Regions from separate parts of the Lysobacter sp. genome, predicted to be linked through region 1. Evidence: predicted binding sites of a transcription regulator. Region 1 holds the regulator's gene; each other region holds the start of a gene.

The links. The regulator HrcA, encoded in region 1, represses chaperone genes, less so after heat shock. The targets are predictions, from matches to a motif close to TTNGCACTCNNNNNNNNNGAGTGCNAA.
Region 2: the regulator HrcA is predicted to act here: its motif matches at 1,577-1,603, upstream of groES (co-chaperone GroES).
Region 3: the regulator HrcA is predicted to act here: its motif matches at 1,938-1,964, upstream of rpoH (RNA polymerase sigma factor RpoH).

The regions. Positions count from the first base shown of each region.
Region 1 covers NZ_DASRTS010000038.1:48,382-51,654, forward strand. The annotation lists gene dnaK (molecular chaperone DnaK) at 1-658, opposite strand, end outside; gene grpE (nucleotide exchange factor GrpE) at 779-1,303, opposite strand; gene hrcA (heat-inducible transcriptional repressor HrcA) at 1,447-2,496, opposite strand; gene recN (DNA repair protein RecN) at 2,627-3,273, shown strand, end outside.
Region 2 covers NZ_DASRTS010000029.1:28,569-31,841, forward strand. The annotation lists gene cutA (divalent-cation tolerance protein CutA) at 1-153, opposite strand, end outside; gene VFE83_RS07735 (hypothetical protein) at 275-730, shown strand; gene VFE83_RS07740 (helix-turn-helix domain-containing protein) at 734-1,138, opposite strand; gene groES (co-chaperone GroES) at 1,665-1,952, shown strand; gene groL (chaperonin GroEL) at 2,091-3,273, shown strand, end outside.
Region 3 covers NZ_DASRTS010000011.1:46,401-49,673, forward strand. The annotation lists gene VFE83_RS02005 (NAD(P)/FAD-dependent oxidoreductase) at 1-381, shown strand, start outside; gene VFE83_RS02010 (hypothetical protein) at 475-882, opposite strand; gene rpoH (RNA polymerase sigma factor RpoH) at 1,052-1,927, opposite strand; gene ung (uracil-DNA glycosylase) at 2,191-2,901, opposite strand; gene VFE83_RS02025 (response regulator) at 2,898-3,273, opposite strand, start outside.

The sequences.
Region 1 (3,273 bases):
GCACTTCGACCTGCATCTCGCCGTCGACCGAGGCGATCTCGATGATCGACACGTCGAACGTGCCGCCGCCGAGGTCGTAGACCGCGACCTTGCGATCGCCGCCCTTCTTGTCCATGCCGTAGGCCAGCGCGGCCGCGGTGGGCTCGTTGATGATGCGCTTGACGTCCAGACCCGCGATCTTGCCCGCGTCCTTGGTCGCCTGGCGCTGGCTGTCGTTGAAGTACGCCGGCACGGTGATGACGGCCTCGGTCACCGTCTCGCCCAGGTAGGCCTCGGCGGTCTTCTTCATCTTGGCCAGCACTTCGGCCGAAATCTGCTGCGGGGCCATCTTGCGGCCCTCGGAGGTCTCGACCCACGCGTCGCCGTTTTCATGCTGCGTGATCTTGTACGGGACGAGGCCGATGTCCTTCTGCACTTCAGCGTCGGTGAACTTGCGACCGATGAGGCGCTTGACGGCGAAGAAGGTGTTCTTCGGATTGGTCACGGCCTGGCGCTTGGCCGAGGCGCCGACCAGGACTTCGCCGTCCTTGGTGAAGGCGACGATGGACGGGGTGGTGCGGTCGCCTTCGGCGTTTTCGATGACGCGCGCCTTGCCGCCTTCCATGATCGCCACGCACGAATTGGTCGTGCCGAGATCGATACCGATGATCTTGCCCATGGTGATTGCTCCCTCTCGAATGCTTTGAATGCTGGGGCGGTAACGCACCGCCGATGTCCGCTATCTGGGGGTTTGGCCCTGCCCTTCAAGGGCGGGCGCCGCCGGATCGGTGCCTTCCGCTCAGTCGTGCCGGGCGACGACGACCAGCGCCGGACGCAGGAGACGCTCGTTCAGCAGCCAGCCCTTCTGGTAGACCTGCACCACGTCGCCGGGCGCGTGGCCCGCGGCCTCGACCATGCTCATGGCCTGGTGCTTCTCCGGATCGAACGGCTGGCCGACCGGATCGACCGCGACCAGGCCGTTGTCCGATGCCACCTTCAGCAGCTGGCGCAGCGTCAGTTCCATGCCTTCGCGCAGGTGCTGAGCGGTATCGGCCTGCACCGACAGGCCCGCTTCGAGGCTGTCGATGACGGGGAGCAGTTCGCCGAGCAGGCGCTCGTTGGCGAACTTGCGCGCCATCTCAACCTCGCGCGCCATGCGTCGGCGCTGGTTCTCCAGATCGGCGCGCTCGCGCAGCGAGTCCTCGCGAAGCTGCGCGGCCTCGGCGCGGGCCGCCTCGAGCTGTGCGGACAGGTCCGCGCCGGACTCGTCGACGGGAGCCTGCGTGGTCTCGTTGGGTTCGCCGGAAGTGATGCTGGAAGTCATGCGGTTGCTCCATCCCTGCGCCATGGGCGCTCAAACATGCGAAAAGCCGCGCTCGGCGGCGCGTCAGGCCAGCAATGGGGCCGGCCTGCAGGCTTTCAAGACGAATCGCGGCCCGCGTGCCGGTCAGGTGGGCCCAGGCCGGGTCAGGTTTCCGGCTGCAATGCCGCGCCCAGCGCGTCAGCGGCGGCCTGCACGACCGGGATCACGCGGTCGTAGGCCATGCGGCTGGGGCCGATGACCCCGAGCACGCCCAGCACCTGGCCCGCTCCGCTGGCGTAGGGGGCGGTTACCAGCGACATGCCTTCCAGGGGTGCCAGCCCGGTCTCCTCGCCGATGAAGATGCGCACGCCCGGCGCCTGCACGGTGCGTTCGAGCAGTTGCAGGATCTCGCGCTTGCGGGCAAAGGCGTCGAACAGTTCGCGCAGGCGGTCCAGGTCGGCCAGTTCCTGCACGCCCATCAGCCGGGTCTGGCCGGCCAGCACCATGTCGTCGCCGCCGGGCGCGAGCGCCTGCTCGGCCAGTTCCACCGACTGGGTCAGCAGCACCTGCATTTCGTCCTGTGCGCTGCGCAACTCGCGCAGCAGCGTGCCGCGGATGTCGGCGATGGTGCGGCCGGCGAAATGGGCATTGAGGTAGTTGGCCACGCGCTCCAGCTCGCCCGCGTCGAACGGACGACGGGTCTGGACCATGCGGTTCTGCACCTCGTTGTCGGCGAAGACCAGGATCGCCAGCACGCGCGGACCGTCCAGCGGCACGAACTCGATGCGCCGGAACGCGAACTGCTCGCGCCTGGGCACGCTGACCACGCCGACGAAATGGGTCATCGCCGAGAGCAGCTCCGACGCGCTGCCCAGCAGCGCCTGCGTGCCGGTGCCGACCGGCAGCTCGCCGCGCAGGCGCGCCACGTCGGTGTCCGGCAGCGGACGCACCTGCAGCAGCGAGTCCACGAACAGGCGGTAGCCCTGCGCGGTCGGCACGCGACCCGCCGAATGGTGCGGCGCGCTGAGCAAGCCCACGTCTTCCAGGTCGGCCAGGATGTTGCGGACCGTCGCCGGACTGATGTCCAGCCCCGAATGCCGCGCCAGGGTCTGGGAGCCGACCGGCTCGCCGCTGCGGATGTAATGGCCGATCAGCGTGCGCAGCAGCTGCCGGGCGCGCGGGTCGAGGGAGGGATCAGCGGGTTTGCGGCTCATGCCGGGATATTTGACGGCCACCGCGTCTCACGCAAGCCGTCACGGTCGCGCAACCCGGATCGGCTATTCGCTTCCGGTGAGACGGCCGCCCGCTATCACGCGCACCCCACACAGGGCAAAATCGCGCTCCATGCTCGTCCACCTTTCGCTCAAGCAATTCGCCGTCGTCACCGAAGCCGAACTGGCCTTCGGCCCCGGCCTGACCGTGATCTCCGGCGAAACCGGCGCCGGCAAGTCGCTGCTGGTCGACGCCCTGGGCCTGCTGTCCGGCCTGCGCGCCGACAGCGGCGTGGTCCGCCACGGCGCCGATCGCGCCGAACTGGTCGCCGAATTCGCCCTCGGCGACGTTCCCAAGGCCAGCGAATGGCTGCGCGAAAACGAGCTCGACGAGGACGACGCCTGCCAGATCCGCCGCGTGATCCGGGCCGACGGCGGCTCGCGCGCCTGGGTCAACGGCCGGCCGGTCACGCTGGGCCAGCTGGGCGAACTCGCCGGGCTGCTGGTGGAGATCCATGGGCAGCACGAACATCAGGCGCTGATGTCGCGCCCCAGCCAGCTGGCACTGCTGGACGCCTTCGGCCGCACCGACAGCGAACGCCGCGCGGTCGAGGCCGCCGCGGCTCGCTGGAGCGCACTGCTCGCCGAACGCGACGCCCTGTCGGCGCGCGGCGACGTCTCCGACCGCATCGAGTGGCTCCAGCACCAGCACGCCGAACTAGACCGCGAGGAACTGGAGCCCGAAGCCATCGCCCGGCTGCAGGCCGACCATCGTCGGCA
Region 2 (3,273 bases), on a different contig from region 1:
GCCTTTCCAGCGATAGGTGGATTTCACGCCGGGCAGGACGTTGACGCAGGCCGCCAGGCGCTCGCCGACCAGCGAACTGGCCAGGGCGTCGGCGGTCTGCGGATCGGGGCAGGTGCTCAGCACCAGCCGCACGTTGTGGGAGGAGGCGGACATCGGGGCGCCAGTTTAGGGCCTGCCCCGGAGCCGCGCGCGGGCCGGTCATGGAATGGCGTGTCGCGTCCCGGCACCGCGGCGGCGATTGGCGTAGGCTGCGACCGATGGCCGAGGAGGCTCGATGTCCCCCCAACGCTGGCTGCTCTCCGCCGTCCTGCTGCTGGTCCCGGGCCTGCAGGCCGTGGCGCAGCCTGGCGATGCGCACGGCATCCGCGTGCGCGCGGCCTGCCTGCTGGCCGCGCCGTCCCCGCGCGTGCTGGCCGACCTGAGCTGCGAGAGCGCCATGGACTGCTGGCGCGATCCTGCCTCGATGGACGTCCTCGACGCGGAGACCGGCAAGCGCGTGGGCGAGGGCGTCAAGGACCTGGTCTATGTGGACGCGACCGGCCGCCTGCTGCCCGAACCGCCGATGCAGGGAACGATCCGCGCGGTCTGGACACTGGGCCTGTCGGCCGCGGCGAAGCCCATTCGCCTGCAACTGGTGCAGGGCGACGAAACGGCCACTGCGGCATTCGAACCTGCCGCCGATTGCACGGCCCTGCCGGCCGCGGCGGTGAAGCGCCTCTCCGGCGGCTGAGGCTCAGCGCCCGCGCTGGCTTGCGCCGCGCAGGCGGCCGATGCGCTGCTCGGCCAGCTGCTCGACTACTTCCACCAGTGGCGCCTTCGAGCGCATTGGCGCATCGCGGAAGGCGGCGAGCAGCCGCAGTTCCAGCGGGTCCTCGACCAGGATGGCGTCGGCCGCCGCCACCGAATCCAGTGCGGTTTCGGCCGACAGCCCCATCGAGCCGCGCCCGGTCGCCAGCCATTCGAACTGCACGCCGGTCACCATCGCGATCTCGCGCAGGTGCGCCACGCTGGGGAACTTGCCGCGTGCCGATTCCCAGTGGCCCACCGCGCTGCGCTGCACTCCGACGGCAGCTCCGAGTGCAGCCTGCGAAAGGCCTGCATGACGGCGGGCGAGGCGGATGCGCTGCTGCGGTGTCATGGCTGCTACCTGTAGTCACCTGGCGAACAAAATACATCAAAGCCTGTGCGCCAGCGGTAGCCTCCTTCACGCGATTTTCGAGGCACACCCGGCGCTTTCATGTTTTTCCGACACGATTGGGCTACCGATGCTCAACGGTCGGACTCTACCTGGGTACTGGCCGTTCTGCCACGGAGTGCACAAGATTCGCTGGCGCCAGCAGGGACGCGAAGCGCGACAAGGCGTCGGTTCGGGGACGGGTGCAGGGACGCACCAAGCACAGGACAAGCCACTCCGCACCAAAGAGCGCGTTCCACGGGACGCGCTCTTTCTTTTTCCGCTTCCCGCGCGCGTGTTGCCGCAATCCGGACGGATTTGCGTTCAGCCCCTTGAAAGCTTTTCGCCACCCCCCAATCTCCCGGCAATCCCGGTTCCCCGGGGTTTTCTTCGCCACCGAACTTGGCACTCATCGGTGGCGAGTGCTAAAATTTCGAAAGTTTTTGTTCCGTTTCAACAACTTACATCACTCCTCGGAGGTTTGTCCGCCATGAATATCAAGCCGCTCTACGACCGCGTGGTCATCAAGCGCATGGAAGAAGAAAAGATGTCCGCCGGCGGCATCGTGATCCCCGACTCGGCGACCGAGAAGCCGATCAAGGGCGAAGTCGTCGCAGTGGGCGAAGGCAAGGTGTTCGACAACGGCAACGTGCGCGCTCCCAAGGTCAAGGTCGGCGACAAGGTGCTCTTCGGCAAGTACAGCGGCACCGAGGTCAAGCTCGACGGCACCGAATACCTGGTGGTGAAGGAAGACGACATCTTCGCGGTGCTGGCGTAACGCCAGCACGGGGAACCGGGAATGGGAAATCGGGAATCGTAAAGGCGCCGCGCGCCGACATCCCTTATCCCATCCCGCTCCCTCTCCTGCTTTCAACCATTCCCCATTCCCAATTCCCCATTCCCGGAGTTTCAGAACATGGCAGCCAAGGAAATCCGTTTCGGTGAGGACGCGCGCGTCAAGATGGTGCGCGGCGTCAACATCCTCGCCAATGCCGTCAAGGCCACGCTCGGCCCGAAGGGCCGCAACGTCGTGCTCGAGAAGAGCTTCGGCGCTCCCACCATCACCAAGGACGGCGTGTCCGTCGCCAAGGAAATCGAACTGCAGGACAAGTTCGAGAACATGGGCGCGCAGATGGTGAAGGAAGTCGCTTCCAAGACCTCCGACAACGCCGGTGACGGCACCACCACCGCTACCGTGCTGGCGCAGGCGCTGATCCGCGAGGGCATGAAGGCGGTCGCCGCCGGCATGAACCCGATGGACCTCAAGCGCGGCATCGACAAGGCCGTGACCGAGGCCGTGGGCGAGCTGAAGAAGATCAGCAAGCCGTCGTCGACCTCGAAGGAAATCGCCCAGGTCGGCGCGATCTCGGCCAACAGCGACACCAACATCGGCGACCTCATCGCGCAGGCGATGGACAAGGTCGGCAAGGAAGGCGTGATCACCGTCGAGGACGGTTCGGGCCTGGAGAACGAGCTCGACGTCGTCGAGGGCATGCAGTTCGACCGCGGCTACCTGTCGCCGTACTTCATCAACAACCAGCAGTCGATGCAGGCCGAACTGGACGATCCGTTCATCCTGCTGCACGACAAGAAGATCTCCAACGTGCGTGACCTGCTGCCGGTGCTGGAAGGCGTCGCGAAGGCTGGCAAGCCGCTGCTGATCATCGCCGAGGAAGTCGAGGGTGAAGCCCTGGCGACCCTGGTGGTCAACACCATCCGCGGCATCGTGAAGGTCTGCGCCGTGAAGGCCCCGGGCTTCGGCGACCGTCGCAAGGCGATGCTGGAAGACATGGCCATCCTGACCGGCGGCACCGTGATCTCCGAAGAAGTCGGCCTGCAGCTCGACAAGGCCACCATCAAGGATCTCGGCCGCGCGAAGAAGGTGCAGGTCTCCAAGGAGAACACCACCATCATCGACGGCGCCGGCGAAGCCTCGGGCATCGAAGGCCGCATCAAGCAGATCAAGGCGCAGATCGAGGAGACCTCCTCCGACTACGACCGCGAGAAGCTGCAGGAGCGCGTGGCCAAGCTGGCCGGCGGCGTGGCCGTCATCAAGGTCGGTGCCGCCACCGAAGTCGAGATGAAGGAAAAGAAGGCCC
Region 3 (3,273 bases), on a different contig from region 1:
GTCGCGGGCGACCTGGCCAGCGTGCAGCAGAACGGCAAGCCGGTGCCGGGCGTCGCGCCCGCCGCCAAGCAGATGGGTTCGCACGTAGCGCGCGTGATCCGGTCGCGCCTCGCCGGCGCGACAGCCCCACCGTTCCGTTATCGCGACTTCGGCAACCTCGCCACCATCGGCCGCATGGCCGCGGTCGTCGACCTGCATGGGCTGAAGATTTCGGGCCTAATCGCCTGGTGGTTCTGGCTTGCCGCCCACGTGTTCTTCCTGATCGGCTTCCGCAACCGAATCATCGTGCTGATCAACTGGGCCTGGGCCTACTGGAGCTACCAGCGCCACGCGCGGATCATCCTGGGCGGCCAAGAGACGGGGCAGGAGCGCGCGCCGTAGACATGGCCAGTGCGCCTTCCCCAGCGCGCGACGGTCATCCTGTTGCCGTACATCGAAGACGGCAGCCGCATCGCGGCTGCCGTCGGTACTCGCTTACGTCCAGATGTCGATGTACTCGGCGGTGGCGCTCACCGTCTTGCTGGCACCGGTGTCGTTGTCGCGAATGGTAACCGTCAGCGTGACGGGATGGCCGCCGACGCTGGTGTCCTTCCGGATCGACTGGTTGCACCACGCCACGTTTCCGCATTGCGCGGACGACCAGGTAAACGTGTAGTTGCCCGGCGCAAGGCCGATGACTTCGAAGTGTGCGACGGTCGGGTTGGGCTGGGCGGGCGTCCAGCCGCTCGCGCAGAAGCCCGACGTCAATTGGTCAAACGCCGATGTGTCCACATAGCACGCCAAGCTCGCATTGCTCACGTCTCCCGCCTTCGCGGCAGGCGCATACGTACCCAGCATCGAACCGCACAGCACCAAAGCCATTCCAGCCAGCTTCGTACTCATCCTGAGACTCCTTGCGTTGGGTTCACCCTTCCCCGCCACCGCACCGCGCGGTGGCGGAGGGCGAGGGGAAAGTCCATGCAAGGCAATGAAGACAATGTGAAATGCGGTCGCCCAAAAGCCGATGGCCCGGCAGTGCCGGGCCATCGTGAGTCGTTCGACGCGGGTCGCGTTATGCCGCGAACAGCGCGCGCATCTTCTTCAGCGCGTTGGCCTCGATCTGGCGGATGCGCTCGGCGCTAACGCCGTATTCGTCGGCCAGTTCCTGCAGCGTGATCTTGCTGTCGGCGTCCAGCCAGCGGCGGCGGATGATGTCGCGCGAGCGGGCGTCCAGTCCGGACAGGCCTTCGCGCAGCAGGGCGAGGTGGTTGTCTTCCTCGTCCTCGCGCTCGTACGCCTGCGAGGGGTCCTCGCCGTCGGCGCGCAGGTAGGCCACCGGCGACGGCGGGGCGTTGTCGTCGTCCTCATCCGGCGCGTCGAAGCCGATGTCGCGGCCCGAGAGGCGCGACTCCATCTCCAGCACTTCGCGCTCGGAGACGTTGAGGTCCTGGGCCACGGCGCGGACCTCCTCGGCGTTCATCCAGCCCAGGCGGGTCTTGGACTTGCGCAGGTTGAAGAACAGCTTGCGCTGCGCCTTGGTCGTGGCGACCTTCATGATGCGCCAGTTCTTGAGGATGAACTCGTGCATCTCCGCGCGGATCCAGTGCACCGCGAAGGACACCAGGCGCACGCCCTGGTCGGGGTCGAAGCGCTTGACCGCCTTCATCAGGCCGATGTTGCCTTCCTGGATGAGGTCGCCCATCTGCAGGCCATAGCCGTTGTAGCCACGGGCCACGTGGACGACGAAACGCAGGTGCGAATGCACCAGCTCGCGGGCGGCGTCCAGGTCTTCCTGGTCGCGGAAGCGGCGGGCCAGTGCCTGCTCGTCCTCGGCGCTCAGCACCGGGATGCGGTGCACGGCGTTGACGTATGCGTCCAGCGAGCCGAGGGCGCTCGGCACCGGGAGGTTGTTGGAAACCAGCGGGATGGACAGGGTGTTCTGGGTCATGGGGGGCATCTTAGCAGTCGAAATGGTGGTCTGCTAAAGGTCGAAAGGGCCTCAGTGTTTCATGGGTGGGACAAAGCGCGGCGGGTCGAGTTGCCCGGCCATCCCGAATGGATCGCCTGATAAATCAACCATTTGGCGCGTGAGAGGAGCGTCGGGACCGCGTGACCGGCCCGGTGTTTCGCGACGCCGTTCATAGACCCGGCCGGGACGAGAAAGTTCACCACCGGCTCCCGCCGGGAAATGCGGGCTGAGCCCGCCGGCGGTCAGGTCGGTAGCGTGGCCCTGGACGGCAACGACCAGTCGATGGGCGTCTTGCCGTGACGGGCCAGGTATTCGTTGGCGGCCGAGAAATGCCCGCAGCCGAGGAAACCGCGGTGCGCGGACAGCGGCGACGGATGCGGCGCCTTGAGCACCCTGTGCCGGCGAGGGTCGATCACCTTGCCCTTGGCTTGGGCATAGCTGCCCCACAGCATGAACACCAGCCCCTCGCGCTCGCGGTTGAGCACGTCGACGACGTGGTCGGTGAAGCCTTCCCAGCCCTTGCCCTGATGGGCGCCGGCACGGCCTTCCTCCACCGTCAGGACGGCATTGAGCAGCAGCACGCCCTGCCGCGCCCACGGCAGCAGGCAGCCGTGGTCGGGCCGCGGGATGCCCAGGTCCCGCTGGATTTCCTTGAAGATGTTGTCCAGCGACGGCGGAACGCCCACGCCCGGCTGCACCGAGAAGCACAGCCCATGCGCCTGGCCCATCCCGTGGTACGGGTCCTGGCCCAGGATCACCACCTTCACCTGGTCGAACGGCGTCGCGTCGAATGCGGCGAAGATGTTCGGACCGGGCGGAAAGATGCGCGCGCCGGCTGCCTTGCGGTCGCGCAGGAAGCCCGAAAGGGCCTGCATCTCGGGCCGCTGCAGGTAATCGCCGATGCGGGCCTTCCACGACGGCTCCAGGCGGATGCGGTCTGCGGTCTCGCTCATGAGTCCAGAGTGGCCGGCTCGCCCAGTCGCGCCAGGCGCAACTGGAACAGCGTCTTGGTCACCAGCAGGCGTTCCTCGATCGGCTTGAGCACGAGGTCGTTGGCGCCGGCGCGCAGCAGCGCGCTCTGGTTGTCGGCATTGGCGTCGCCGGTCATCACCAGCACGGGCAGGCGCCGCTTGCCGTAACCGAAGTCGTCGCGCAGTCGCGCCAGCAGGTCGTTGCCGCTGAGCGCACCCTTCAGGTAGACGTCGGTGAGCACGAGGTCAGCGCCGGCATCATCCTGGCCGCGATGCGTTTCCAGGTATTCCAGTGCTTCTTCCACGCCCACGAAATGCAGCACGGTGAGGCCGTGGCGCTCGAGCATGCGCTTG